Regions from separate parts of the Peribacillus sp. FSL M8-0224 genome, predicted to be linked through region 3. Evidence: riboswitches for the same ligand, from Rfam matches in the RefSeq annotation. Region 3 holds a riboswitch; each other region holds the start of a gene.
What was found. Region 3 has a riboswitch for preQ1 ahead of MKX49_RS18395 (VUT family protein). Riboswitches for the same ligand answer to the same signal wherever they lie in the genome.
Positions count from the first base shown of each region.

Region 1: it holds a riboswitch for preQ1, as region 3 does, so the genes downstream of both, queF (preQ(1) synthase) here and MKX49_RS18395 (VUT family protein) in region 3, are expected to answer to the same signal.
Region 2: it holds a riboswitch for preQ1, as region 3 does, so the genes downstream of both, MKX49_RS28255 (QueT transporter family protein) here and MKX49_RS18395 (VUT family protein) in region 3, are expected to answer to the same signal.

Region 1 covers NZ_JBBOOJ010000001.1:85,773-97,627, forward strand. The annotation lists gene MKX49_RS00430 (heavy metal translocating P-type ATPase) at 1-2,671, opposite strand, end outside; gene MKX49_RS00435 (ArsR/SmtB family transcription factor) at 2,683-3,003, opposite strand; gene MKX49_RS00440 (copper resistance CopC family protein) at 3,119-3,685, shown strand; gene MKX49_RS00445 (copper resistance D family protein) at 3,689-4,786, shown strand; gene MKX49_RS00450 (DsbA family protein) at 4,832-5,512, shown strand; gene MKX49_RS00455 (disulfide oxidoreductase) at 5,512-5,955, shown strand; gene MKX49_RS00460 (YfmQ family protein) at 6,410-6,859, shown strand; gene MKX49_RS00465 (BA3454 family stress response protein) at 7,346-7,636, opposite strand; gene MKX49_RS00470 (EamA family transporter) at 7,731-8,567, opposite strand; PreQ1 riboswitch class I at 8,719-8,764, shown strand; gene queF (preQ(1) synthase) at 8,869-9,369, shown strand; gene MKX49_RS00480 (aspartate kinase) at 9,572-10,918, shown strand; gene MKX49_RS00485 (nitroreductase family protein) at 11,488-11,855, opposite strand, start outside.
Region 2 covers NZ_JBBOOJ010000002.1:51,138-62,992, reverse strand. The annotation lists gene MKX49_RS28300 (YwqH-like family protein) at 1-149, opposite strand, end outside; gene MKX49_RS28295 (M28 family peptidase) at 385-1,788, opposite strand; gene MKX49_RS28290 (iron-containing alcohol dehydrogenase) at 2,060-3,208, shown strand; gene MKX49_RS28285 (sensor histidine kinase) at 3,221-4,840, shown strand; gene MKX49_RS28280 (sigma-54-dependent transcriptional regulator) at 4,842-6,269, shown strand; gene adhP (alcohol dehydrogenase AdhP) at 6,312-7,325, opposite strand; gene MKX49_RS28270 (DUF3892 domain-containing protein) at 7,639-7,938, shown strand; gene MKX49_RS28265 (hypothetical protein) at 8,022-8,834, opposite strand; gene MKX49_RS28260 (YbaK/EbsC family protein) at 8,941-9,462, opposite strand; PreQ1 riboswitch class I at 9,635-9,679, shown strand; gene MKX49_RS28255 (QueT transporter family protein) at 9,686-10,171, shown strand; gene MKX49_RS28250 (TVP38/TMEM64 family protein) at 10,295-10,951, shown strand; gene MKX49_RS28245 (PAS domain-containing sensor histidine kinase) at 11,068-11,855, shown strand, end outside.
Region 3 covers NZ_JBBOOJ010000001.1:3,826,288-3,833,453, forward strand. The annotation lists gene MKX49_RS18375 (DUF421 domain-containing protein) at 1-248, shown strand, start outside; gene MKX49_RS18380 (alpha/beta hydrolase) at 351-1,097, opposite strand; gene MKX49_RS18385 (PadR family transcriptional regulator) at 1,408-1,728, shown strand; gene MKX49_RS18390 (hypothetical protein) at 2,227-2,373, opposite strand; gene MKX49_RS18395 (VUT family protein) at 2,395-2,937, opposite strand; PreQ1 riboswitch class I at 2,988-3,030, opposite strand; gene MKX49_RS18400 (SRPBCC family protein) at 3,270-3,746, shown strand; gene MKX49_RS18405 (SRPBCC family protein) at 3,789-4,229, shown strand; gene MKX49_RS18410 (TetR/AcrR family transcriptional regulator) at 4,406-4,975, shown strand; gene MKX49_RS18415 (DUF4260 domain-containing protein) at 5,028-5,375, shown strand; gene queE (7-carboxy-7-deazaguanine synthase QueE) at 5,420-6,148, opposite strand; gene queD (6-carboxytetrahydropterin synthase QueD) at 6,141-6,611, opposite strand; gene queC (7-cyano-7-deazaguanine synthase QueC) at 6,611-7,166, opposite strand, start outside.

The DNA.
Region 1 (11,855 bases), 3.7 Mb from region 3:
TTAAAATAACAATGAGAGCAGCACCTGTATCACTTAATACTGCCATCCAGAGTGTAAGCCAACCAGGAAAGATTAGGGCCAATGCAATTACTTTAACTATTATGGAGAACCAGATATTTTGTTTGATAATAGTTAAAGCCTTTCTGCTTAACTTTATTGTATGAGGAAGTTTATCTAGATTATCAGCCATTAATACAATATCTGCTGTCTCCATTGCGGTGTCAGTACCTGCCCCGCCCATCGCAATGCCTAAATCAGCCGTTGCAAGTCCAGGTGCATCATTGATTCCGTCCCCTACCATTGCTACCTTATGACCCTCGTCTTGTAATTTCTTTATGGCAGTTACTTTATCCTCAGGCAATAATTCAGCAAAATAACGGTTTATATTACCTTCAGAAGCAATCATTTTAGCCGTACCTTCATTATCCCCAGTCAACATTACCGTTTGGTTTATTCCACTTTGTTTTAATCCCTCTAAAGCCGAAACCGTTGTTTCTCTTAAAGTATCAGAAACAGCAATTAACCCGATTATTTGCTGTTGTGTTCCTATAATAACTACGGTTTTTCCTTTATTTTGCATTTCCAAAACATCGTGCTTTACATCATCTACAGATACATTGATTTCTTCAAATAGTTTAAGATTACCGGCATAAAAAACAGTGTCTTCAATAGTTGCTTGAACACCCTTGCCAACAATACTCTTGAATAATTCACCCTTTTTAGAGTGAATGCCTTTTTCGTTTGTATATCGTACAATTGCCTTGGCTATAGGATGTGTGGAGTAATCTTCTAGTGTCAAAGCGATCGATAGTAATTCCTCTTCAGAACCGTTGAACGTCTTGATTTCAGATACTTTGGGCTTTCCCTCAGTCAAAGTGCCCGTTTTATCAAAGGCGATGGCGGTGATGGCCCCTGCTTTTTCTAAAAACGTTCCCCCTTTAATTAAGACTCCGTGCTTCGCCGCGTTTCCAATGGCTGATACGATTGCGACAGGAGTGGAAATTACTAAGGCGCAAGGACACGCTACAACCAATAGCTCAAGCCCTTTATAAAACCATTCTCCCCAAGTGCCAAACCCAAGTAAAGGGGGAAACACCATAATGATCAATGCTAAAACGAATACTATAGGTGTATAAATACTTGCGAATTTATCTACAAAGGCTTCAGTTGGGGCTTTTTGTTCCTGAGCTTCCTCCACTAAGTGAATGATTTTTGATATGGTTGTATCTTCAACTAATTTCGTTACTTTTATCTCAAGGGAACCATTTTCATTTATAGTTCCTGCATATACGATATCCCCAATTTCCTTATCTACAGGAATGGACTCTCCTGTAATGGGAGCCTGATTGACGCTTGATTCTCCTTGAATGATTTCCCCGTCTAATGGAATTTTATCGCCTGGTTTGACAATGATCGTATCACCGATGGATATTTCTTCAACCGGCTTCTTGATTAACTCAGAACCAACTTTGACCCAAGCTTCAGGAGGTGCTAATTCCATAAGGTTACGAATGGAGTTTCTTGTCCGCTCAATGGATTTTGTTTGCAGCAAGTTTCCAATCGCAAATAGCCATACTACGGTAGCCCCTTCTAGCCATTCACCAATGAGAGCTGCCCCAATTGCCGCAACAGACATTAGAACATTCATATCTAATGAACGACTTTTAATGGCATAGAATGCACTTCGAGCAGGCTTATAACCACTTATCACCATTGCAATGGCATACAATATTGTGCTCATCAAAGTAGAAACACCATTAAAAGAACCAATAAAACCGAGGGCAATAAATACACCAGACATTATGATTAAGGCATTTTCGTTTTTGTTTTTTGTAGGTTGTACCGGTATATTTCTCGATTGTAAGGAAGCTTTATAACCAATTTTAGAAACCTCAGAAATAATATCTTCGACACTATTGGAATGGTCAATTTTCATTTTACCAGTCGAGAAATTAACAATGACATTATTAACGGATGGATGGGTATTCAAGTGATTTTCAATGCTCTTAGCACAACTACTACAATCCATGCCTTCAATTGCGAACGTTTTTACATTCCCTGTTTGATTTAAGGGCTCAACAGAATATCCAAGCTTTTTGATTTCACGCTCGATCGGGATAAAGGCATCAAGGTTGCTTGCAGCTACCTGCATTTTTGCTGTGTTGTAATTGACTTTTACTTCTTCAATATCTTTTAAAGCGCTTAATCCTTTTTCAATGGTTTTTGCACAAGCAGGACAATCCATTCCTTGAACTCTGTATGCCATCTTCTCGCCAGAAGGAAGTGGATTTAAGAATGTCTCTATTGTCTGATGTTCATTACTACTGCAACAGCTTGTTTTCACTGGATTTTTATCTTCATTCGTCATTGTTTCACTGCAACAACTACTATTAGTTTCTGGTGTATGTTCAATCGTTTGGAGAATGCTGCAACAGTCTCCTTTTTCTAGGTCATTCCCTGTTTCCTTGGATGTTTCACTGCTGCAACAACTAGTTTTCCCTTGAATTAAAACAGGTATTGACTTAAAGGTATTTACTGAATCGTTGTTACTGGCACAACAACTTGAGTCTTCTTTTTTTATATTTAAATTAACAGCAGGACTACAACAACTTTCCGTCTTATTTTCTGTATTTTTTGTATCGTTAGTTGAGTTACAGCATTTGTCAGCCATTTTATACACTCCTAATCTATTTGTCGCTCACAACATGAAACATCATTTTGGACATCTGCAAGAACGACATCGAACATCGTCAATAAATCTCGTATTTGTTGATTACGTAGACTATAGTAGCAGTATTTCCCTTCGTTCCTTCCTACAATAATTCCACAACCCTTTAAACACGCAAGGTGTTGTGAAATATTCGATTGATTCCCACTGACTTCTTCTACAATTTCAGAAACCGTTTTTTCTTGATTCTTTATACTTTCGAGAATATGAATCCTTGTTTTATTAGAAAATCCGTGAATCATTTTTACCTTAAGGTCTATATCAAGATTCTGCATAATTACCTCCTAACACATATTAGACAGGACTAATGTGTTTTGTTATCATCATATTAGCAACGGTTAATATATGTGTCAATCTGAACAAATAAAATATTTATAAGGAGTCTGTGGGATGGCAAAAAAAGTTTCTTTATTATTTTTACTTCTCTTTACCTTATTCTCAAGTCAAGCACTGGCGCATACTGGTTTGAAGGACTCGACACCTAAAGATGGTGAAGTACTAACGAAGCCAATACAGGAACTGACTCTCATTTTTCAAACAAAAGTGGAACAGACAAGTAAGGTTAATGTTTTAAATTCAAAGGGAGAACCTGTTAATCTTGGAAATTTTGTAATTGAAGGTAATGAAATGTGGGCCACTTTCCTCCAGCCCTTAGAGAATGGGAATTATAAAGTGGATTGGGAGATCATTGGCGCGGATGGACATCCAATTGAAGGAGAATTTGCTTTCTCAGTGAAGGTCCCTGGTGATGAATCCTCAAATGATAACCAGGAGGAATCGGTACAAGAGGATCCTGTAAAAACTGAAGAGAGTAAGGAAACTACAAATACACCACCTGAACAGAAGGTAAAAGTTAAACAAAGTAACATTCCTTCTTACGTTATTCCGTCCATTGTTGGTGTTTTATTTGTACTGGCAGTAGGGAGTTTCCTATGGCTCGTGAGGAGGAAAAAATAGTATATGCTTACCTTGGGAATGATTAGTGAACCAATACTATATCTTTGTTTCTCCTTGCTTATAGGCAGTTTTGTTCTACGTCTTGTACCAAGTGCCTATCGTCCAGATATTAACGTACCTAAAGGTGTGTTAATGATTGCAACAGCAGGTATAGCCATTTTTTCGTTTATCCCTGTTTTGCAACTGATTTTGGTTCTACATCAGGATGTTGGATTAGGACAAACCTTTCAATCTGTCCTCTTTACTTTTGAGGTGGGAAAAGCATGGATTTTCACCTATATCCTTACGAATATATTATTTGTTTATATCGTTTGGTTTGATTATCGAAAGAAACTTTTATATACATACATAGGTATCGTTTTTACTTTTGTATTAATTCTTGCATTAGGTTGGTCCAGTCATGCCAGTTCCATAGAACAATGGAAAGGATTCCTTGCACATACAGCTCATTTTCTTGCTGTTACACTTTGGGTCGGGATATTAATTATAGTTAGTTGGTTTTCAAAAAATCATTTAAATTGGTTAAACTTCTTAAAATGGTTTACACCGGTAGCGATAATTTGTTTTCTTATAACGGCTATATCGGGACTATTCTTAATGAGCATCGTGATTGATTTTAATGATTATGCAAATGCTTGGATCCTTCCTTATGGACAAGCACTTTTAATTAAACATTTGCTAATCATTCCATTGTTGGCGTATGCCTTTATAAATAGTATTCTGATGAGAAAAAGGTTAAGAAAAAATGAAAGCTTTAACCCAATCCCTTGGACAAAATCCGAAAGTGTAATCGTATTCTTGATTTTTTCAGTAACGGCAGTATTAGGGCAACAATCTCCCCCGCATGATGTTGAAACGACAGTAGCATCTTCTGGAGTTTCTCGATTGTTTGACCTTTTCTATCAAGGAATCATAACGCGCGATTTGGAAATTGTCCTAAATATAGGAATTGATAGTGGGATGTTATTGATAGCCGGATTAATTTTTTTAGGGTTAACCGTAATGTCATACATAAAAAGGGCTCCTATTCTTTTGAGTTTCACGATGAGCGTACTATGCGTCGTAACTAGTTATTTAACTTTAATGGTTAGCATACAATAAAGTTTGAAAATCATTAATTAAAATACATATATGAGGTGAAATGAGATGAAAAGTAAAAATTCTAGTTTTAAAATTGCAGTTATACTCACTACTGTTATTTTGGCAATAATAGCTGCACTTGTTGTTATTAATAATTTGAAATCAGAAACAACCAATGAATCTCCCACAGGAAAAAAACCTCCTATTGAAGGACAGCCGACTATAGGAAAAGCAGATGCCACTATATCCGTTGTAGAATTTGGTGATTTCAAATGTCCATCTTGTAAGGCATGGGGAGAAACGGTTTTCCCTAAGTTAGTTGAAGATTATGTTGATACTGGAAAAGTGAAATTTTCTTATATAAATACACTATTTCACGGAGAGGAATCACAGTTAGGTGCAGTCGCAGCTGAATCAGTTTTTAAAAACTCTCCAGATTCGTATTGGGATTTTCACAAAGGTTTATTTAAGGAACAGCCAAGTCAAAATCATGATGGATTATGGATAACGCAAGAGAAAATACTTGAAGTAGCTGATGGTATACCTGGCATTGATGCAGATAAATTGAAGTCAGATATTGAACAGGAATCAGTGATGGAAGAAGTAAATAAGGATACAGAATTAGTGGAAGAGTTTAAAATAGAACAAACTCCTTCAATAGTGGTGAATGGTACTTTGCTAAAAGATCCTTTTGATTATGAAAAAATAAAAAGCCTTATTGAGCAAGAGCTAGAAGGTAATGAATAATGAAGGAAGATATGGCGGGATTCAATAGACAATTTTTTCTCTATTTAGCATGGCTTGTTTCAACAGTGGCTACGCTAGGGAGTCTTTATTTTAGTGAAATCCGGGGTTTTATTCCATGTGAACTATGTTGGTTCCAACGCATATTAATGTATCCTTTAGCTTTAATACTTGGAATTGGCACCTTTCAAAATGACTCATCAGTAAAGAAGTTTGTATTGCCTATGGCGATTATTGGGTGGTTTATTTCTTTTTACCATTACTTGATACAAAAAGTTCCGAGTTTTGCAGGAATAAAGCCTTGTGTTAACGGTGTGCCATGTAATGCCCAATATATTAACTGGTTTGGCTTTGTAACCATCCCATTTTTAGCCTTAACGGCCTTTACTTTGATTATTGTTTGTATGGTTCTCGTGAAAAAGCAAAATATTAAAAAAAATCTTTAATATTGCCGGTGGAAATGTCAGTAATGAAGCAGGGGATGAATTGAGTTAATTTCAAAGATAATTTCCTTTATTTTGTTTAAACGTACTTGAAGCTGCTTAGCCCATTTTCTAAATGTACAGAGTTTGGCTTTGTCCTAATGGCTTTAGCTAGAAAACTATGTTTTACTTTTAGATCAAAGGTTCCTCCTGAATAAACATATTAGTTGTATATAAAAATCCATTTTTGTAATCAAATGATTCAAAAATGGATTCTTTTTTTTGATTTAGTATACACTTTTAAATAATAGTTTGATTATCTAATGCCCTTCTTCGAGAACCCGTTAGTTTAAGTACAGCGGTATAACTAATGTGAAACGTTAATAGAACGGACACATCTACTAAGAAAAACGGTCAGCCCCTTTTGATATAATAAGTGATATAAGAATTAATTTATAAATGTAGCGGAGATGATGAATTGACTTTGCCGGTTTTGATTTTGACAATTATCTTAAGTTTGTTAAAAATATTGGTTTCCTGTCTTCCAACCGATGCAGTTAATTGGATTATCAGCAAATTTAAAATACACGCAGAAATTAGTGGCGGGAATGCGATCGTAACCTTTGACGGAAAACGTTTAGAAGGTGAAGAAAAAATTCAAGTTATTAATTATTTTAATAAAGCTAGGTTTTTGAAGAAAAATCATATATTCCCAGGGAACGAGCAATTGTTTTTACATCCAGAGAACAGCGGGACTCCATTGGTCATTGATACTAAAAGAGGCAAAAAGGATGTTAGGTTATTTGTATATATTTACAGCGACCGTGTGGATGTAGTTAAACAGTACAGGAAGAAGCTCATTTCTTATAGTCTGTTTTCCGATAGCCTCCAAGAACGTTCCATGCCATTAATAAGAAATTTAGTTTAATAGAACATTAAAAAGACGGTCCTTAAAAGACCGTCTTTGAGTTTGCAAACAAAAGGGTTCTAACTAAAATTTAAAACAAAGTTGATTGGAACGGAAGATGCGAGACTCCTGCGGGAAAAGCGAGTCCAAGGGAGACCCCGCAGGCGCAAAGGCACCGAGGAGGCTCCTGACCGCCCGCGGAAAGCGAGTGCCTGGAGTGGAAATTAACGGTTAAATTGTCTACAGCTGAGACGCGCCTTTAAAAGACCGTCTTTTTAAAAGACTTTTATTATATAATCCCATTTCAATTGGGAATTTTTTCATAATAAAAAATTCTAGTACACAAACTGACATCTTAATTTTAGTGTCTTTTGAATAATAATAATTAAAAGTGTTTTTAAGCAGGAGGGAATTGCTGCAAGAGGGTCGTTAATCGTGCATATGAAAAGTATTTTGGATAGTATTTAAGGTAAAAAAAAGCAGGTATCTATTGCGATGCCTGCTTTTTTATGCTTTCCATTGTTTTTCAACTTGATGAAGGGCTTGTTGTAAAATTACTTCATGATCAGTACCCGGTTTAGTTAGGACGTTAGTTTGATAAGATTTTCCTTGGAAATCAACTGTTACTGTAACTTTTACCATTATGCATCTTTCCTTTCCTGATTCAGAATTAAATGAGGTGGTTGTACCTATTTCTTTTATACCCGTGGCAGAAGGATAATCAAACATTTCAAAAGCAGTAAAATCGAGAAAGTTAATATTCAAAATTATCTGATATTTTTCAGGAGGTGTCAACACTTTTTTTTTTGACCTACTCTATTTTCCGGTTAAATAAAAAACGACCTGGCTTAAATACATGACAGCCAGGTCGTTTTTATTATACGAACTATATTTATATTTTAGTTAAAATAATACCGATTAATGCCGCTAGAACACCGGCAATTTGATAGGTTTTTAGTTTTTCCTTGAATATATAACATCCAGCGAATACGACAACCAAACAGTTCAGGCTGACGACAGGGAAAATGATGCTTGCGATGCCGGTGTTCAACGCAAAGAAATAACATCCATAGCCTATCATGCTTAAAAAGCCTACTAAGGAACCGATTTTGACTTCCTTTAGCTTGATTTTTTCTTTTTTAAAGGCTAGAGCCGAAAGAAGATAAAGCATTCCGCCTCCATACATTGATACAAGGATATCAAGGGAGTTTAAATGAAGACGTGTTGATGTCGTCATAAGAATGCCGAGCACACCAAAAGATAAGATGGAGAGTAATGTGTGCATCATCCATGGGACATATTGATGATTACCTTTTGCATTAGGTGTATATTGGATGACTAATGTAGCGATAAACATGCAGGCGATTCCACTCCACTGCAAGGAAGAAATATGTTCGTGAAAAATTAAAGCTGCACAGAGAATGGGGAATATGGCATTCGCTGCGATTAATGGAGATGTCAAGCTTGCCGGACCCTTTTCAAAGGCGCTTGCCATCTGGATGTTACCATTGGCGTTCAGTACACCAATTGCTGCACCAAGCATGATGGACAGCCAGTTCATCTGCAAACCATCCATTAATACTCCATAAACAATGGACAAAATAAATGCTGAAAAATAAAAGAAAAATTGGATATGTATCTTGGAATACCCTTTTCCGCTGCTCCATTTAAAAATGCTGTTATTGATTCCGAAGCATAAACTCGTGATGAGTGCTGCAAAAATCCACATTGACTTAATCTCTTCCTTCGTGTAGGATAAACTTCTTCTACATTTTAAGCTGAATGCCATCAAGAATCAAACCAAATTTAAAATGTATGATTGACAGATTAGATTATTTTTTCTATATTTACTATGACAATTTTAAAATATTTCCCGATATACGGGAGAGGTTCATAGCATCACCCTCTTAAAAAAACTATGGCTTTGATATTTTTCGCGAATCAACCATATCTTTGAGGAGATATGGTTTTTGTTATATAGAGGCCCATTTTATGAATCTCCCTGAAATGTGGGATTAGGAGGACTTTTCATGTCTGGAAGAAAAGAAGAAGAATTAAAAAAAGATATCACACTGCTTGGGAATCAAGGAACAAAATATACATTCGACTATGCTCCTGAAATCCTTGAATCATTCGATAACAAGCATCCGAACCGGGATTATTTCGTCAAATTCAATTGCCCGGAATTCACTAGTTTATGTCCGATCACGGGCCAGCCGGACTTTGCTACCATTTACATCAGCTATATTCCCAGTGTGAAAATGGTGGAAAGCAAGTCTTTGAAACTTTATTTATTCAGCTTCCGCAATCATGGTGATTTCCATGAAGACTGCATGAACATCATCATGAATGATTTAATCGAATTGATGGACCCTAAATATATTGAAGTATGGGGCAAGTTTACACCAAGGGGCGGAATTTCCATCGACCCTTACACGAATTATGGGAAACCAGGTACGAAGTATGAGGAAATGGCGAATTACCGCTTGATGAATCATGACTTATACCCGGAAACCGTGGATAATCGCTAAAGAATGGAGAGACAATGGGCATATGCCCGTTGTCTTTTTTTTAGTTATAGCTAATTTCGATCAGTGGTTCTGTCATTCTGTCCTTTTTAAAAGTACAAATGTCCTCCTATAATGGAATTTCCACTTGATTGTTTCGAGAAAAAGCGTAATAATAGGGAGAGTTAATTTTGACAGAATATTTACGAAAATAGGGGATGTCGAGATGAAAGTTGCAAAGTTTGGTGGAAGTTCACTTGCGTCAGGTGAACAGTTGAGGAAGGTATTCGAAATTGTTGTTTCTGATCCAGAGAGGAAGATTGTGGTCGTTTCCGCTCCAGGAAAACGCAATTCCGATGATATAAAGGTAACGGATTTATTGATTGAAGCTGCGGAACAGCAGCTGCGCGGGGATAACGGAGAGCATTTGATAGAAGATGTTGTATCCCGCTATGCGAGCATTGCTGCAGAGTTGGATATATCCGAGAGTGTCATCACAGGGATTCATGAAAATTTAATGGCACTGCTGCATGCAGATCAATCTAACCCGAAGCGCTATCTGGATGCCTTGAAGGCCGGTGGCGAGGATAATAATGCGAAGCTGGTCGCAGGTTATTTCCAAAGCCTTGGAGTGGAGGCGCAGTATATCAATCCGAAGAAGGCAGGCTTGATCGTAACGGATGAAGGTGGATTTACCAGGGTGCTGCCAGAGTCTTATGATCGGTTATATGCTCTGCGTGATGAGCCAGGAATCGTTGTATTTCCAGGATTCTTCGGATATACGTTAGATGGTGATGTGTTAACCTTCTCAAGAAGCGGTTCCGATATTACGGGTTCGATTCTTGCTAATGGGGTCAAGGCTGATTTGTATGAGAACTTTACGGACGTGGATGCCGTTTATGCGGTGAATCCAAATGTGGTTTCCAATCCGAAGGGAATCCGGGAACTAACCTATCGTGAGATGCGTGAGCTTTCTTATGCAGGTTTCTCGGTATTTCATGATGAGGCGCTGATTCCTGCATTCCGTGCGGGAATACCTGTCCATATCCAGAATACGAACAATCCGGCGGCACAAGGGACCCGCATTGTGAATACACGGGATAATACGAACGGGCCGGTTATTGGGATTGCGAGTGATAAAGGATTTTGCAGTATTTACATTAGCAAATATTTGATGAACCGGGAAGTTGGTTTTGGCCGGAAACTGCTGCACATCCTCGAGGATTATGGAGTTTCATATGAGCATATTCCATCAGGCATCGATGATGTGACGCTTATTCTTAGGCAGGACCAGATGAAAGGGGATGCCGAGAAGAAAATCATTTCCCGAATCAAGAAAGAGCTTCATGCCGATGAAGTGAATGTGGAGCATGATCTTGCCTTGATCATGGTTGTAGGGGAAGGAATGCGCCATAATGTCGGTACAACGGCAAGAGCGTCAAAAGCCTTGGCCGAAGCAAAGGTGAATATTGAGATGATCAACCAGGGCTCTTCGGAGGTAAGCATGATGTTCGGTGTGAAAGGGCACAACGAAGAGACGGCAATTCAGGCATTATATCACGAGTTCTTTTGAGTATGAGCGTTTAGGGACCTCCTTTTAGAAGGGGGTTTTTTGCGATTAATCTTTTAATCACTAAACATACCTTTTTATCTGGTTCTTTATGGTAGTGGCAATGACTGTGTGGGGATAATCATTACAAGCTAACAGACGCGCTGCAGGGTTCAGTGCGTCTGTTTTAATTTAATACCCATATGACAAGTGGCAAATGCAATTGGAGGAGATCGGAGTTGACGCTCTTGAAGCGGATAAAAAGGGGGGTCCAACCTCATACATATCTTACACCAAATTATAAATGATCTTGCTGAATAAAATCATGTTTAGAAAGCATCCTTATCACCTAGTTAAATACTTCTATATAATACAAAAAAAGAATGTAGGAATAAGTTCTATCTATATGTGATTGGAGTGTAAGGCACGAGGCTCCTGCGGGAAAAGCGCGTCTAGAGACGAAAGCGAGTGCCTGGAGGGGAAATCAACGTTCAAATTGTAAAAGCATAAAAAAACTGTAGAAAACCCGGTTTTCATCGAGTTTGTCTACAGTCTGAGACTCCAACTGGAAGATTGGAGGCTTTCCTTTTATGTTAGTCCATAATGGTCAGGAGTTGATCGATCGCGTTCCTTGGACGCGGGGCAGGGATCATATCGGGATAGCCAACGTGAAGGCTGCCGACGATCTTCTCGCCTGGGTTCACGCCCAAAGCTTCACGAAACTCCATGCTGTGTATCATGCCGTATGTTTCCCATATCATCCCGATTCCCTGTTCCCAGGCAAGCAGGCTGAAATTCTGGATCAAGGCACTTGTAGCCGCATAATCTTCTTCACGTGTCATGGGATTCGGATTCTCTTCCATGATCACTGCGACAAACATCGGTACACCTATGAGTTTATTATATCCTCGCTGTCCGGCTGCTTTTTTCTTTTCAGGGTCCTTCTCTTTGCCTTCCATGA
Region 2 (11,855 bases), on a different contig from region 3:
TTTTTAATTTTAGCTATTTCCCCAAGACAAGCATTCTGTTCTTCTTTGATTTGTCTTTTTGCCTGCTCCAGACGATTGATTTTTTCATTGACATCGGAAGTTTTACTAGAGAGGGCAGAGTGAATTTCACTCAATGAATTTGCATACACCTAAAAAATCACCTCAAACATACTATTCTCATTATGTAGACTGTCATATTTTTCATAATTTTTATTATAAGGATTATAGTCTTAGAGTTAAATAGGGATAAATAAGCTATTTATGCTACGGAATTAGGAAATTCAGCCCGCACGCTCCAATTCCCAATTAGACTTTTTACCCCTGCATTTCCATTTTTAAACATAAAGAAAGGGTGCAGGCTGCACCCTCTGAATATTTACTGCATTATTTGAATTCCTTTTCGCCAAATAAATGCGGAACTTTCACCTTTTTCCCTTTTTTATGATTGAAATCAGGTTTTTTAGCTTCGATTTTTGCTTGGCCATAGACAGCTGTGCCGACAATTTCAGCAACATCCTGAAGCTTTTCTTTTGAGATTTTATCAATGGTATCATCAGGAGTATGATACCAAGGTTCTGATGGACTGTGGATGAATAAAGCAGCAGGTATCCCAGCCTCAGCAAATGACACATGGTCACTTCTCCCGCCTTGTCCATATGGAGTCGGCTCACCATTCAGTCTTGTACTTGATGCCTGGGCCAGCTCGGTTACAAGGTTCATTTCTCCATCATTAGTCAAAATGACCAAATCTCCGGCATCCCTGCTTCCTACCATATCGAGATTGAAATTGGCAATGGTCCGCTTGATATCTTCATCAGGAAGATTGTCCACATAATGCTGCGAACCCAACAATCCATTTTCCTCTGCCCCAAAGGTGACGAAGCGAATTTCCGTATCTGTAGGAAGATTCTTCAGAACACGGGAAAGTTCAAGGGTGACGGATGTTCCAGATGCATCATCATTCGCTCCGGGTGCCCCCGCGACGGAATCATGATGTCCAGTTATATAAATGATATCGCTCTTTTTTGCTTTATTGTTCTTTGTTGCTTTTTTCGCTGCCACTACATTATAAGAGGTTTTTTCTCCGGAATAAGCTCCTTCAATTTTTAATGAGGCTGTCAATTTGACTCCATCATTCAATTTTTCCAAAAGGGCTTCTCCATCCTTTTTGGTGATCGTGACGGATGGAATAAACCTGTCATTATCCTCTCCAAGTGTCCCGTTTAATTCCCCATCTGCATTATTGAATAGGATGACTCCCGTTGCCCCTTTTTCCGCTGCATTCAATACTTTCTCTGCAAAAGTGAGGTTCCCTCTTTGTATAAGGGCAATCTTCCCTGCAACATCGGTTTCCTCAAGCTCTTCTTTTGTTCCTAAACCGGCATATGCAACGTCACCGGATAGGTCCCCATTAACTGAATAGGTTAAATGGTTTGCTTGGATTTCCCCATCAAATCCGGCAACTGATAGCTCGACCAGATTTGGGTCTGTATAAGATAAAAAATTGAACTCTTCGATATCGGCTTTATAGCCATAAGATTGGAATTGCTTTTTGATGAATTGGACGGCTTTATACTCAGAATCCGTACCGGCCACCCGAGGTGTTTGTGAGAGGTATTCAATATTCTTGTAGATTTTATCGGCATCGATTCTTTTAATGACTTGCTTGTCCGTGGATGGCGCTGATAGCACCGGTGATGAATGCGGCGCTGCTAAAGCGGTGGTTGTCCCGGCTGTCCCGAGTGTCAATGCTGTGATTAATGTTAACGACAGAAATTGTTTTTTCATAGATTGCCTCCTAGTTTAATAGTTTCTACCATGATTTTACAATATATAGAAATTACTAACTAGGTAGGTTTATCCCTATTCACGCATGTCTAAAGTACCGATTTTACAAATACAAGAAATTATCAGGTGATTTGACCCGTATCAAAAGTCCTTCTCCATTCGATATTTTGTCATATTATATAAAAATACCTGTAATCCAAACAGGATTTTCGCACTTTTTCGGGAAAATAATACAGAAGATATTGAATTTTTACAGGGAGAAGGCGCAAAGATGTCGATAACTAAATTCGTGATGCCGGAAGTGATTTTCGGTAAAGGTTCGATTGAACAAGCTGGCGAGGCCTGCTTGCGGCTGGGTGCCAAAAAGGCGCTGATCGTAAGCGACTCCGGGGTGGCCAATGCTGGCTGGTTGGATAAAGTCATTGAATCCTGCCAAGATGCAGGCCTTGCTTTTGCTACCTTCATTGAAATGACGACCAATCCGAAGGACAGGGAGATCGAAGCCGGCTGTTTTGCATTTAAAGAACAAGAATGTGATGCCATCATCGGTTTGGGCGGAGGCAGTGCTTTGGATGTTGCCAAAGGGGTAGCCCTTTTAGTAACGAATGGCGGCATCATCAGTGATTATGAAGGTGTTGATAAAGTCCACTCTCCCCTCCCTCCCATGGTGATGATCATGACCACTGCAGGATCGGGTTCGGAAGTATCCCAGTTTTCGGTGATCGTCGATTCATTCCGCGAGAAAAAAATGACGATCATTTCAAAATCACTCGTCCCCGATATTGCAATAGTCGATCCTGCCACCTTAACCACCTTGGGACCGGATTTGACCGCAGCTACCGGAATGGATGTGTTAACCCACGCCATTGAATCCTATGTTTCAATCGCTGCGACACCTTTGACCGATGTACAAGCTAAAAACGCGCTTTCCATCGTTTCCCGCCACTTACGCCCCTCTGTTGCATCCAGGCATAATGAGGAAGCAAAAAAGGCGATGGCGATGGCGAGCCTGCAGGCTGGACTGGCTTTTTCCAATGCCATTTTGGGAGCTGCCCATGCCATTTCACATGCCATAGGCGGCAAGTACCTCCTTCCGCATGGTGAAATCAATGCGATACTCCTTCCCCATGTCATGGATTTCAATCGAATTGCCTCACCAAGGCGATTCAGCGAGATTGCAGACATCATGGGCATCGATACACGGGCATTGACGGAGCAGCAAGCAGGAATGGCTGCCATTCACTTCGTAAGGGAATTATCCCGGGATATAGGGGCTCCCAAGAGTTTAAGTGATGTCGGCATTACGAAAGAAATGATAGATCCCATAGGGATGACCTCTCTTGAGGATGCCTGCATGATCACAAACCCCCGTGATATGTCCTTAGAACAGATTAATCAGCTGCTTCTTACAGCCCTATAAGAGGTGAAAAGCATGAACAAACATGAATTGATAGATTTAATGACAGGCGTTAAATCTTCAAAAAAAACGTATTACACGGAACTTAAGAAAACCGTGGATCAGCTGAAGAAGAAGAATATGCAGCTTGAAATCATGAATGACATCACAAAAAATATGAATATGGAAATCGACATCCAAGAGATTCTCCGAAATGTTATTGAAAAACTTAAGCAGCTCATTACCTTCGATGACAGTCATTTTGTCATATTATATGAGGAAGAACCTGCCCTGCTTCACATCTGCCCTAATGGTCACTGCGATCTTGAAATGGATCCCAAAAACCTGTTACACCCTTTTCAGGAATTCTCATCGGCCTTGAAAGAAAAGCAGCCGATTCAGGTGGAAGTTAACCAGTTACCGGACTTCCCAGAAAAAGAGCGTCTATTATCCCTTGAGATCGAATCACTTCTATTAGTTCCTTTATACGGAAAAAGTAAAAAAATCGGAATTTGGACTTTCGGCAGGAAGAAAAAGAAAACATGGCATGAAGCTGAACTCGAATTTCTTGAGCAACTATCCAATCAGCTTGCGTTAACTTTGGAGAATGCCCAGCTTTATAAGGAAGTTCTTCATTCCAAACAGGAGTGGGAGGATACATTCAAGGCAGTTGAAGATATGATCATCGTCTTCGATCACAAAGGAACGGTCTATCAATCCAATGATTCAGCCAGGGTCTTTTCCAACTTGGTTCCTTTAATTGAAAAATCGCAAAATCTGATTCAGGATACCTTTTCATTTAATAAGCCAGGGTTTCAGGAAATACTCCTTCAGCATGATACCATCTTGGAAATGCATGCTTACCCGATTCAGAATAAGGAGCATCAAGTATATGGGGTCATTGCTTATTATAAAAATGTCACCGAAAGAAGACAGATGGAAGTCCAGCTATTACATGCCGGTAAACTTGGGGCGATTGGTGAAATGGCAGCTGGGATTGCCCATGAGTTGAACAGCCCATTAACGGCCATTCTTGGTAACTCACAACTTTTATTACGGAAAACCCCACAGGACAATCCGGATTATATGCTATTGGACGACATTAAGATTTGCGGGGACCGATGCAGGCAAATCGTGAAAAGCCTGCTTACCTTTTCTAGGCAGGATGAGTATCGGTTCCACTATTACTCTATTAACGAGGCCATTCACCAGGTTCTGAACCTATTGAAGTACCAACTTGGGAAGAAGCAAATCTCCCTCCATCTTAGCCTTCAGGAAGATCTTCCTTTCATAAAGGGCAGCCAGCCGCAAATCGAACAGATCATCATCAACTTGCTATTGAATGCCAAGGACGCATTGGATGAGTCCGCGCAAACGGAAAAATCGATTTCGATCACTACCTATTCAAAAAACAAGTTCATGGTGGTTCAGGTGACTGATAACGGAACGGGGATTGAAAAAGAACGCCTGCCCTTCATATTCCATCCCTTTCATACGACTAAAGACCGTGAAAAAGGTACAGGTTTGGGGCTGTCTGTAAGCCTTGGCATCGCCAAGGACCATGGCGGAAAGATCGACGTTTTGAGCACACCAGGACATGGAAGCACTTTTTTCCTGAGGCTTCCCTTACTAACAGAGGAAGAAAGGGGATGTTAAGGTGGTTCATTTACTTGTGGTAGACGATGAGAAAGAGGTTGGGACTTTTCTATCCCGCCTTTTTACGATGAAAGGTTACCTCGTACAAGTTGTGAATAGCGGGAAGGAGTTTCATGAAATCGACTGGAATCAGCAGCGTTTTGATGTCGCAATGATAGATTTGAAGCTTCCGGATTGCGATGGACTTTCCCTCCTGCAGCATCTAAAACAACTGCAGCCGCGTTGCAAGGTACTGATCATGACCGGATACAGCACCGTCAAGACCGCTGTTGATGCCATGAAACTCGGCGCGAGTGATTACATGGAAAAACCCTTCGTGGATATTGAAGTACTGGAAAGGCAGATTGACAACCTATTGAATGAAAATGAAGCATTGAACCAGCATTTCATCCATAAGCTTGCCGAGGATTCAGGACTCATTGTCGGTGAAAGTCTTTTAATGAAGAATTTGATTGAAACGGCCTTCAAGGTTGCCCAAAAATCCGTCAATGTATTAATCGAAGGAGAAACCGGAAGCGGGAAAGAAGTGCTTTCACGCTTCATCCACATAGCCAGCCCCCGAAACCATGAACCTTTTATCGGCATCAATTGCGGAGCGATCTCTGAATCCCTGCTTGAAAGCGAATTATTCGGTCATGAAAAGGGCGCTTTCACCGGAGCGACCCAGCTGCGAAAGGGTTTTTTCGAAATTGCTGGGAACGGGACGCTTTTCCTTGATGAAATTGCGGATGCAAGTCCGGCCATTCAAGTCAAATTGCTTCGGGTTTTGGAAACGCGGGAATTCATGCGGGTTGGCAGCAGCGTGACATTACGGACGAACGCCCGGTTAGTGGCGGCCTCCAATGAAAACCTGCAGCAGGCAGTGGACAAGAATAAATTTCGGGAAGACCTATTTTACCGACTAAACGTCGTGACTCTGGATATCCCGCCATTAAGGAGCCGAAAAGAGGATATTCCGTTGCTTGTCCGTCACTTGGTTGAGAGAAATGGTCATGGAGATATCTCATTTTCCAATGAAGCCATTGAAAAATTACAGCAATACAACTGGCCAGGCAACATACGCGAACTATCTAATGTGGTCTTGCGCACGCTAACTCTTGCAGACAATAAGTCAGTAATAACCGCCAATGATATCTCACTATCCAACAGCCAGATCACACCTGACAAAAATGTGTCACCAGAGATACAGTCAACAGAAAACCTTCTTGAAGAGTGGCGAAAAAGGCTGGTGGCTGATTTTAATGAGAAGGATGAACTGATGCTTGAAGAAATCCTTACGGAAATCAAACAGCTTCAATCAACAATTGGAAAGGAGCTCGTCATGCAGGCACTGCAAAAAACCTACGGCAACCGGAATGAAGCTGCCAAACGCTTGCAAATATCCATAAGGAAATTGCGTTATATATTAAATGAAAAGAGCCAGACATAATAAAAAGGAGGATGCCCCGTTCCAGGGCTTCCTCCTCTGTTCCTATTCTAGCGTCAATACGATGCGGCCGTTGATTTCTCCGTTTTCCATCATTGAAAACACGTCATTGATTTCATCAAGCTTTCTTGTTTCAATATTCGTTCTGACTTTACCCTCAGCCGCAAATTGAACAGCTTCCTGTAAATCTTTTCTCGTCCCGACGATGGACCCTTTTACAGTCACCCCATTTAACACTGTATCAAAAATCGGGATTGGAAGTTCATCATTCGGCAATCCGACTACAACAAGTGTGCCGCCCCTCTTGACTGAACTGTAAGCCTGTTCGAATGCTTTTTTCGTAACAGCCACAGAAATGGATGCCTGCACGCCGCCAACCTTATCCTTAATGGCCTGTACAGGATCGGTCTTAAGCCCATTAACCGTGTAATCCGCCCCCAGTTCCGTTGCCAGATCAAGCTTATCATCTTGAATATCGACAGCAATGACATTAAAGCCCATCGCTTTTGCGTATTGCAGGGCAACATGTCCCAATCCGCCAATTCCATAAACCGCTACCCAATCACCAGGTTTTGCTTCTGATACCTTAAGCGCCTTATAAGTCGTTACACCTGCACAGAAAATCGGTGATACCTCCGCAAAGTCAAGCCCTTCAGGAACCTTCACCACATATTTGGCTGGTGCTTTACAATATTCCGCATACCCGCCGTCAACGGAATATCCTGCATTCAATTGATCCAAGCAAAGCGTTTCCCTGCCGGTCAGACAATATTCACAATCGCCGCAGGCCGAATAAAGCCAAGGGATCCCAACACGGTCACCCACTTTCAAGGAAGTTACGCCTTCTGCCACCTTTTCTATAATGCCCACACCCTCATGTCCCGGGATAAGCGGAAGCTTGGGTTTTACCGGCCAATCACCATGTGCAGCATGTAAATCGGTATGACACACGCCACAGGCTTTAATTTTCACTAATATCTCACCATATTCCAATTCCGGGATCGGTACTTCCTTAATCTCAAGTTTTTGGTTAAATTCATTGACGACCGCCGCTTTCATTGTCTTGACCTGTTGTTTTGCATTTACAGTGCTTGCCCCTTGTTTTACATTCATGATTACTATTCCTCCCTTAATCTAGTGGATATTATTTCTTGCTACTGCTTACACCTACTACTTAAACTTGCACTACTGCACTACTTAAAATAGTTGCAAGTGCCATGCCAATGCAAAAAGGCCAAGACGACAGCATTCAAAAAAAAAAAGTGCCGAAAGATCGGCCCATTTGGACGAATTAACGGCCCAAGTTGGACGAAATCCGGTTTGTATATTGCAGGAAAAATGGTTCACCCTATAAATAGGAGGTGCCTAAAACATGGACAAATTTGAAGAAGCCTATGAGTCATATAAACAGCAGGGAACACCGCAAGCAAACCAAAGTGATTCAGCAGCAGGAAAAGAAGAAATCATCGCCGTAAGGAAAAATGAAGAGGACAATATTATCGCCATCAAGACGGACTCCGGCCGCGAACTCGACTACCCCACAGCCCTTGCGGAAGCCAAAGCTGGCAACCTGGCCAACGTTGACGTCTTTCATAAATATGGACGTGACATATTACGGAGTGAGCCCGATGGGATTAAAGAAAATAACCTGGATCAACTGCCGGAGTTTTGAGTTTTTCGGGGAGACTGCCTGATATGGGCAGTTTTTTTCTATCTGGATGCGCAAAAAAAAGAACCAGCATGATTAGCTGGATCTTATTTTTCATAAGGATAGGATTCAGAGATTTCGAGCAGTCGGCCGCAGGACTCGACAACCTCGATGATTTCCATCCATGACATGTCCAGACCCAGTTCATTAGCATGGGAAATCTTATCCCGTAATTTTCGGATGGCATTCGCATCCTTCTTCCCTTTACTTTTCGAAGGGATTTGGAAGAAGTGCCTCAATTCTTTATCTTTATGTATAATATCGAATTTATCACTGATTTGCAGGCACTCTATTATATTGATATCCTCATTTTTATCGATTCTCCTTTTATATAATTCAGTTGCCTTTTCTAAACGGTCTTCGCTGATCATTGGATACCAGCTGCCATCGCCGAATCTATCCAGGATGATATCGCTCATCCTCATTTCCAATAAGGTAATATATCCGAATATCAGCATCCTGATCGGAGGCTTTTGGAGGTCGGCATGGGTAATCAACATTTTAATTGAATTATTCTCTAATACGAACACCCTTGTCTTATTCTTAAAAATATGGAGAAGCTGAATCAAAGGGGTTGAATTCGAAACCATTTCCCTTGGTGAGAAGTTTCTCATATATTCAGAAATACTTCCTTCACCTAGTTCTTGCCTTTCGATATATCCGATGATTTCCCCTTGATCTTGGACTGCCAATATATCAAAATTCTTTTTTTTCATTGCTTTCTGGATATCCAGCGCCAGATCGTTTTTATGGCAAAACTCAAGCTCCTGGGCAATGCTCTTAACCGTTATATTTTTTTCATAAAGAGTTTTAAGACTCAGATAGCTGCTATTGCTTTTTCTTTCGCTTCCATTTAACATCTTTCACCCTCCGATCAGGAACACTTTCTGCCCGTTTTCCGCTTTAATAAAAGAAATGCATGAGGCCCCCGCAAATAAAGTTCACTGTAGTGGATTCCATCCCATTTCAAATGCCATCAACTGCATTTCCTGCCGCCGTATCCACATTCCGCTTTTCTTCCCACCCCTTACAAACATCTACCCAATCCTTTGCACCTGAATATTCAAACAATTCAGCGAGTGTAAGTTCTATTGCAGAGTTTGAACTGCCGCAAGCCGGAAACAATGACTCGAAGCGTTTCATCGATACATCAAGAAAAACAGCTAAATCGTTTGCCAGGCCAAACGGGCAAACGCCTCCGATTGCATGGCCGGTCTGTGCAAGCACTTCATCAGGTGAAAGCATTCGTGCCTTGAAACCGAACGTCTGACGAAATTTCTTATTATCCACTTTCGCGTCCCCTGCGGCAACGACCAAAATCGCGTGTTCACCTTCCCCTTTAAAGGAAAGGGTCTTGGCAATCCGCGCTGGGATAACACCGATGGTTTCCGCTGCCTCAATCACCGTTGCACTAGATGTTTCGAACTCCTTTACGTCGCCTTCCCGATTCCATTGTTTAAAATGGCTTTTGACACTTTCGATCGACATATTAATATTCACTCCTTTTTATGTACATATTGAAATAATATCATCCTTCATTGCAATAATTCAAAATCCAATTGTGCTGCTTCATCTGATTGGAAACCTATAAATTAAAACCATTCTTTACAAATTGACGAAACAAGCTTACATGGGATACTATTAATCATCGGGTAAACGCCTGCACGTGGTTCGTAACCATCCCACGATAAAAAACTAGGGAGAGAGTAAAATGAATGTTCGTACACTCGTGATAAACGGGTTATTGGCTGCCTTGTATGTGGCGGTCTCATTGGTTTTTAAACCAATAGCTTTTGAGATGTTCCAATTCCGTGTACCGGAAATGTTGAATCATCTGATTGTATTCAATAAAAAATATATCTACGGTATCGTTGGAGGAGTCTTCATATCGAATCTGCTCTTTTCGCCGATGGTGCCATATGATTTGATTTTTGGGGTGGGGCAATCCCTGCTCGCCTTATTGCTTGTCATTTATGTTTCTCGTTTCATAAAAGGCATTAAAGGACGTATGATCGCTACGATTATCTTTTTCACGTTCACAATGTTTTTAATTGCAATTGAACTGAACCTTGCCTTTGGCTTGCCATTCTGGCTAAGCTGGATGACTACAGCTGTCGGTGAGTTCGTTGTCCTCCTGATTGGAGCGCCAATTATTTATGGAATGAACAAAAGAATTCAGTTTGAAAAGTGGCTTTAAAAGGAATCTTCGCGCCGTTAAGCCACTATAATGGAAAAGAGCTGTCTGCATGATGCGGCAGCTCTTTTTTTTCACCATTGAACTCGAAAATGATAAACTATTAGTAAGAATGGTGGTGGCCCTTTGAAAAAAGTCCTGACCATAATCGGTCTACTTGTAATCGCAATTTTTATATACTCTAATGCAGAACTGTTCACTTTGGTTTGGAAAAGTGATTTGGATTCTGTGATTGGCATATTGAAGGAAAATCTTTTGCTTACATTTATTGTGACATTCGTATTGATGTTTGTACAAAATTCTTTTACAATCATCCCCTTAATTTTGCTCCTGACCATCAATGTCACGATATTCGGATTCATATATGGCTATCTATGGAGTTGGTTTACAAGTGTTGTTGCCTCAGGATTCATTTTTTATGCAGCCAGAAACTGGTTTCAGGAGCTTCTTTTAAAGAAGATTGGTGAAAAGTGGCAAGAATCTGTAGTGGAGCATGGCTTCATGTACGTGTTTACAGGCAGGATTTTCCCGCTTATCCCAACAAGCTTAATTAACTTGGCAGCTGGAGTCAGCACCATCACTTTCAAAGACTTTTTATTGGCGACGGCACTTGGCAACCTTATATACTTTTTCTTCCTATCACTGATTCCCTATGGACTGCTATCTGTTGAAATGAACCAATATACGCTAGCTGCGCTTGCACTCCTCTTCTTACTATTCTTCATGATCTATAAGCGTGCAAAAAAGAAGAAGAAACTAACCCTCTTCAGAAAAAACAGGTGACCACATTGGCCCCTGTTTTTTTATTTAGAGATTCTGCATATATTTTTTTCCGATAGTTTGTTAAAATGTGTATGTAATTTTACCTTTGAAATGTCTTAAAATCAGGGAGAATCTCCATGTCCAAACGCTCCATCTTAGCAATATATATCCTATCCGGGATTCTTACATTAGTCGTATTCGACTATTTTTTAACTACAAATATCCATAATAAAGAAGTCTTCATTCAACTCCAAAGGGCGGAAGGCATTGTTTTCCTTTTATCAATAGGCTTAATTCTATATCTTTATTTAGCTAAAAAAGAAGAATTCAAACGATTAAAAGAAGCGGAACAACGTCGGCGCACACTCATCAATTCAATGGTGGATTTCGTTAATTTCAAGGATGGGGATGGCCGATGGCTTGAATCCAATACCTTCGGGCTGCAATTATTTCAATTGGAGCATGTAGATTATAAGGGAAAAAGAGATAGCGAGCTCGCGGAATACTCCGAATTTTATAAAGAATCTTTGATCTACTGTGAAGTTTCCGATGAAGAAACGTGGGTAAAGGGGGAAATTACTAGGTGCGAGGAAATCATCCCTCTTCCCGATGGCAATCACAAGACCTTTGATACGATTAAAGTTCCCCTGTTCAATGAAGATGGTTCTCGTAAAGGCTTAGTCGTCATTGGCAGGGATATATCTGAAAGAGTTGTCGCGGAGAATCAATTATTCGATAGCGAACAACGCTATAAATCATTGTTTGAACACAACCCTTATCCGATGCTGATGCTTGATTTAAATGGAATGATCACGACCGTGAATCCAAGGTTTGAAACGGTAACAGGCTTTCAACAGGAAGAAATACATGGCGCCTCATTCATTAATTTGAATTTTTCAGCAGAAGACGCGGAATTGATCCGTAC
Region 3 (7,166 bases):
CATTGTTTTTAGATCCCCAATATGAAGCAGTAACCCCAGCAGATATGCACCTGGCAACAAATGCCTTCACTTTTCCTAAAACGATTATTAAAGAGGGAAAGATTGATTCTAAAGAATTGAACCGGGGCGGTAAAGACGAAGCATGGCTGAAAAACAAAATCAAAATAACATATAATGCCGACGTGAACGATATTTTATTGGCAACTCTTGATAATAACGATACCTTAAAGGTCTTTTTCTACAAATAGATGCGCAGCCAAAATAAAATCCCCTCAAGTATAGTGTAAAGCCTACTTACGACTGTAGGCTTTTTACACGTTCAACTTAAAGGGAATCAAAAATATCGCTTATTACTCCGACCAATTCAGTGTATTCAAGAACTTATACACATCTTCATACACCTGTTCACGTTCCTTGCCCAATGTGATAATATGGCCAGACTTTTCATACCAAATCAAGTGTTTATGCTGTGTATCGACTTCATTGAAAATCGCTGTAGCACTCTCCGTATAGTCGGGATCATCCAAACGACCTTGCAGAACAAGAGTTGGTGATGTGATTAAATCTAAATTTTCACCTGTCTCATTTATAATGTTCAACACATCTTTTAGTTGAGGCATAGGCTCTTCTTCAAGCAGCTTCACTTCTGCAGCAATTTGGTCTGCATCTTTGCCCTCAAACTTCTTATAAGCCTGTGCATAATTGAGCAAGCGGTTCTTTTGTCGACCGATACTTTTTCCTTGCGTCGGAGCGCACATTGAAACTACCCCTTTTACAGGCAATTCAATTCCAACTTTTAATGAGAACACTCCCCCTAAAGAAATTCCTACAACTGCAATTTCCTCATAGCCTTCTCCTTTTAGGAAATTATAGCCATTAACTACATCTCCCCACCATTCCTTTGGACCAGTTTTAGCAAGTTCCTCGGCTGATACTCCGTGCCCACTATAAAGAGGTCCGTGGCAAGTATAGTCGAGATCATTTAAGTACTTCCCTAACTTCTTCATATCTCCTGTACTTCCGGTAAACCCGTGAAGCAGAAGAACTGCTCTCTTTCCACCTATATATGTGAATGACTCAGGTGCTTTCACTTTCATCTATCTAGGACCTTCTTTCTTTGCTCTTGTTGATAAATAGAATCTAAATGATTTTCGAAAAAAAATCAATTAATACCCCTTGAGTAGTGATTCTTCTATCCTATTCCGTATTTTCATTAAAACCATTAAATCATGTATATAGTATCCTTACCACACTCTTCACAACTCATCCGTTCCGAAGCACATTTTACTATGATTAAATTTATTTAGCAATCGTCATTTAACCATTTTTTTTAAGAAAAGTAAAATGCACCTTGTGATACGATGTACAACGTATTACACTTTAAAAATGAAAAGGAGGAGATTTTATATGGATAAAGAATTAATGAAGGGAAGCATTGACCTCCTTTTGCTTTCACTTCTTTCACAAAAAAAGCTATACGGCTATGAAATAACCAAAATCCTGAAGCAAATGAGCAAGGGCAACTATGAAATAAGTGAAGGCACCCTCTACCCTGCCCTTAAACGATTAGAAAAAAAAGAATTCATAAAAGGACATTGGAAAGAGTCCGAATCAGGCCGCAGGAAATATTATCATGTCACCGAAAATGGACAAACCGAACTTGAGCGGAAACGCGAATGCTTTTTCTTCCTGGAAAAATTAGTTCGAAAAAGCGCAGAGCATTTCTAAACCAAATAAAAAGCTTCCTGCCCCCAATAATGGAACGGCCCAAGGAGCTTTTTTTGCTATTTTACTCTCGAATTCATACGGCATTCGTGAGTTTGGACTGTTTACTCGTGAGTTTCGCACTTTTACTCGTGAATTTGGACTGTTTACTCGTGAGTTTCGCACTTTTACTCGTGAGTTTGGACTGTTTACTCGTGAGTTCGCACTGTTTACTCGTGAATTCGTACTGCACACTTAGTTTCGCACTTTTACTCGTGAGCGCTGTTTACTCGTGAATTTGCTCGCGAATTCGTACTGCACACTTAGTTTTGCACTTTTACTCGCGAATTTGCGCTGTTTACTCGTGAGTTTTGCACTTTTACTCGCGAATTCGTACTGTACACTTAGTTTCGCACTTTTACTCGTGAATTTGGACTGTTTACTCGTGAATTTGCGCTGTTTACTCGTGAGTTTGGAATGTTTACTCGTGGGTCACTTCAATCACGCAAAAAAAGGACCTAATCAGGTCCTTTTTTTGTCTATTCCTTTTTGCTTGCGATAATTGGCGCAGGAGAGCTTCATGCATTCCCCTTGAACATGCGGGCCATATTTTTCACGAAAGGCCTCGAGGCAATAGCATTTTTCTTCTTCTTTTTTGGTTCCATCCATCGAGTGCATCCCTCCTAGCATTTAACTGGAGACTACACGTTTCTCCAGTTCTACGTTGATTCGTCCCAACAATACGGCACCAATGGACTGAATGATCGTTTTAACGATGATTTGGCCGATGACCGCAGCGGGTACTGCTTCCCATGGCAATATATTGGCACCCAGAGGACTTAGGCCAATCACGACAAATATCACCGAATCGAAAAATCCTCCAACGATCCCGCTGTAAAACACCCTCCAACTCATCGGGAGCTTTAAACGGGTATAAATTTCCGTATCCGCTGTTTCTGCGACCACGAAGGATAATGCGGAAGCAAACACAATCAGTAACGTATCTCCTAATAAAAATGATACACATGCAGATAAAATAAGTGCAGTGACGATGCATATATAGGTCTTCGCGCGGCCGAATTTATTCTGGACCAGATCTCGGAAGATGAAGGTTCCCCCGATGAGCAATGTCCCCATCGGGATGATGAACATGCCAAAATGTAATGGCGCAAAAGCTGCTGTAACCACATTCGCCGTGATGATGGATACTAAATACAATAAAATTCTTAACATTTCTTAATTCTCCTTATACAGAAAAAACAGCACCCTAAGAAAGAGCCCTGTTCTCCTTAGTTTTTTTGAGAGGGTAGCTAGAACCTCTTCCGCCCGGGCGGATTATCATTTCCCTTATTCATCGTAGCTTGAAAGCGGTTGGAAATCAAGAAGTTTCCATACCGTCGATTTAAGTATGTATTCGCTGAAACCGATTGATTTAGCCATTTATTTCAATGGGCCTGTTTCCCCCTTTTGCCGATTTCTGTCGCATAAAACTGCTTGACCGTCTGTATATAAAAGCCGAAAATCAAAGATAGAGTCTTGTACCTTATTTGGCGAGGAGAAAAAGAATGATGAAAAAAACTACGTTTGTCTATCCTATTTATATCTCAACCACACCAGAGAAGCTTTGGGAAGCCTTGACGAGTGGTGAAGTCACGAAGAAATACCACTTCGGATTACAAGTTCAGTCTGACTGGCAAGAAGGGTCAGCCGTTAAATATTTGCTGGAAGATGGGCGGATTACCGATCATGGGCATGTACTTAAATGCGAGCCGTTGCACCTGCTCTCGTTTACATGGATCATGGCAGGAGACGAAACACCTCGCGAGCAGCCTACACGGGTCACTTTTGAATTACAGAAAATGGACGATTCGACTGTGAAGTTAATTCTTAGGCATGAGGAGCTATTGGAGACGGATTTCGTATATGATGACAATACCTTTGAAGGCTTGAATAATGGATGGCCAGCCCTTTTAAGTAACCTGAAGAGCTTGCTTGAAACTGGACGGACCCTCCCGCCCATATCAGTAGACTGGGATAATTAAACGGAAACTATAAAAACACATTGAAAGAGAGTTGAGTTAATAATGGATACCCAAATAATCACGAAATTTAAGATAATCAAGCCAGCTAATGAAGTGTTTGAAGCCATTGTGAATCCTGAAAAAATCGGGAATTTCTGGTTCTCATCAAGTTCGGAAAGATGGGAAAAAGGCAGGACGCCTACATTGAGATACAACGAATACGATGCTGAAGTGGTCATTCATGTATTGGAAGTAGAGGAAAATAGGAAAATCGTGTTTGCATGGGGCGGAAATGATCAAGAAACGATTGTTACCATTACACTAAAAGAGTTGGATAAAACGAGTACGATCATTGAAGTGAACGAATCTGGATTGAGTGAAGACGACCCTGAAATAATAAACAAAATGATCGGACAAAAAGAAGGTTGGGTATATACATTAACCTGTTTAAAGGGTTATTTAGAAAATGGCGTTACTACTTTGAGAGCATCATTAGTTTTTTAATAAATTGCATAAACCCTCAATAAACTGGGGGTTTATCCTTTGCAACACTGGTGAAACAAATGGCAAAATCCCACTTAAAAAACAGTACTTTATCATTCGACCTAATAATTGACATTTGAAAATCCGTGAGCTATCATCCTAATTAACCAGTGGTCAATTAATAAGGAGGTGACAAGATGTCGCCAAGGAAATCGGCAGGTCAAGAATTATCCAGGGACATGGTTTTGAATGAAGCTAGAAACCTTTTTGCAGCGTTAGGGTATTCGAATGTCTCGATGAGGCAATTGGCTAAATCATTGGATTGCAGTCATGGAGCCATTTATTATCATTTTAAAAACAAGGCGGAAATATTTTATAGTTTGGTGAAAACGGATTTTTCCGTTTTAAATTCTTTAATCGATGATATCATCCTGTCGAAAAATGACCCTTCTGTAAAAATGGAAAAGATTTTATTGTGCTTCTTGGAGTTCGGTTTAACCCAACAGAATCATTATTCCATCATGTTCTTATCGAAGGAAAAAGAAATTCAGCAGTTACTTCAATTCGACTCTAATAAAACATACGAAAAGCTAATCCAGTCCTTGACGGATCTAACGGACAACAAACTAAATCCTGCATCCATTTGGTCGATTTTTCTTTCTCTTCACGGATTCATAACTTTTTATATTAATTCTGAGCTATCTTATCAAGATGTAAAAGGTTTAGCCTATTTTCATGTAAAAAATATCACCAAGAACATCATATAATTTTTTTTGGATATAATTGACCAATGGTCAATTAAACTTTGGAGGTTATGAAATGGTGAAGAAATTCCTTCATATTGAAGGACTTATGGTCCTTTTAGCGGTGATTTACATCTATTCGTTATATGAATTCAGCTGGTGGATTTTCCTCTTGTTGATTTTGTCCCCTGATGTTTCCATGCTGGCCTATCTGATCGATGATCGGATTGGAGCAAAGGTTTATAACGCATTCCATACTTATATCGTGTCCATCTTCATGATTTTGTTAGCCATATTCCTAAAGTCGGATGCATGGATGATGATTGGTTTAATTTGGACAGCACATATAGGAATGGATCGCTTATTTGGATATGGCCTTAAATACACATCATCCTTCAAAGCTACACACATGCAAAGGTTGTAATAAGCTTAAAAGGCAGTGTGATTAAACATCACACTGCCTTTACTTTACACGCCCCGCTTGTTACCCCATATATAGGTATGCAGCTGTGGCAGGACTTTCACATCATTCAATTCATCATCCGCTATCACTTTATCAATTAACTCTTCGTACTTCTTCAATAGGCCGCTGATCAATTGTCGATCATCCGCCGTCCTGCTGTCGTCATTGCCGACTTGCAGATAAAAGGGAATATCCGGGTAACGCCCATGTACATGTTTGGCATATTGATAATCTTCCTCGTTAAAGACGACGATCTTCAATGAAACATGTTTTTCTGGATTTCGATTGGCAAGATTCGAGATGATTTGGTCAAGCACGGTAAAGTCCGTGTTCATTCCAGAGCTCGGCGGCTTAGGTGAGATAGTCAGTTCATCAATATCGAGAAACCAATCCTGCCATCGGCTCCCTTGTGTTTCGACACCTATTTTCATTTTATTTTCATGTAAGATCGCTATCAAGCCGTTCAGGTTTTTCAACAGGGCCGGGTTTCCCCCAGATATCGTCACGAAGGAAAAACCGGAACCCCCAATTCGCTTCAGCTCATCCCATATTTCATCGGCAGTCATCTGAACGGTATCTTCCTTACCTGTGCCATCCCATGTAAATGCGGAATCACACCAGGAACATGAATAATCGCAGCCGGCCGTCCGAACGAACATGGTTTTTTGACCAATGACCATTCCCTCTCCTTGGATGGTCGGCCCGAAGATTTCCATAACCGGGAGTTTACTCACTTTCCATCCACTCCCGTCTGGCTTCGGCATAGCTTGTCGGCGTTTCGTACAGTCGAACAAATTCGACTCTAGCACCCTCATATTCTTTTAATGATAGGGCTTCGGCCATTTTTTCATAAATCCAGACAACCATATTTTCAGCTGTTGTATTCATGAGCGGCAGGGTTTCATTCAAATAACGATGATCCAGGTGGATTTCGATTTCATTTTTCCATATATCCTTGATGTCACCAAAATCTATCATCAACCCGCGTGAATCCGTATACCCGCTCAATCCGAAAATGACTTTATACGTGTGGCCATGCAGGTTCTTGCATTTCCCTTCATAGTCATGCAGATGGTGCGCCGCGTCAAAGGTGAATTCCTTACTCACGAGAACCCTCTTGTTTGTATACTTCAATTGGCTGCGCTGAATATCTTCATCTATTTTCTGGAGTTTATCCACTATCTTAAAACCGTACATCATGAAAGCACCTTCCGTCTGCTTACATAGTCATCGAGTCCTTTTTTCCGCAGATTACATGCCGGACAATCTCCACAGCCATCGGAGATGATTCCGTTATAGCAAGTCAGGGTCTTTTCGCGGACAAAGTCGAACGCGCCAAGCTGGTCAGCAAGCTCCCATGTTTCCTCTTTATTAAGCCACATTAGCGGCGTATCAATCACGAATGACTGGTCCATCGATAAGTTCAAGGTCACATTCAACGATTTAATGAATACATCGCGGCAGTCAGGATATCCGCTGAAATCCGTTTCACAGACTCCTGTGACAATATGTTTAGCGCCAATCTGGCTCGCCAGCACTCCGGCAAACGAAAGGAACAGCAAATTCCTCCCTGGCACGAACGTCGACGGCAGTTCCCCTTCTTCTCCGTCCGACACTGCGATATCACTTCTTGTCAATGCATTCGGTGCCAGTTGGTTCAGCAGCGACATGTCAAGGATATGGTGGTTCACGCCCAATTCCTTGGCAATGTTTTGAGCGCATTCGATTTCCAAGCTATGCCGCTGATTATAA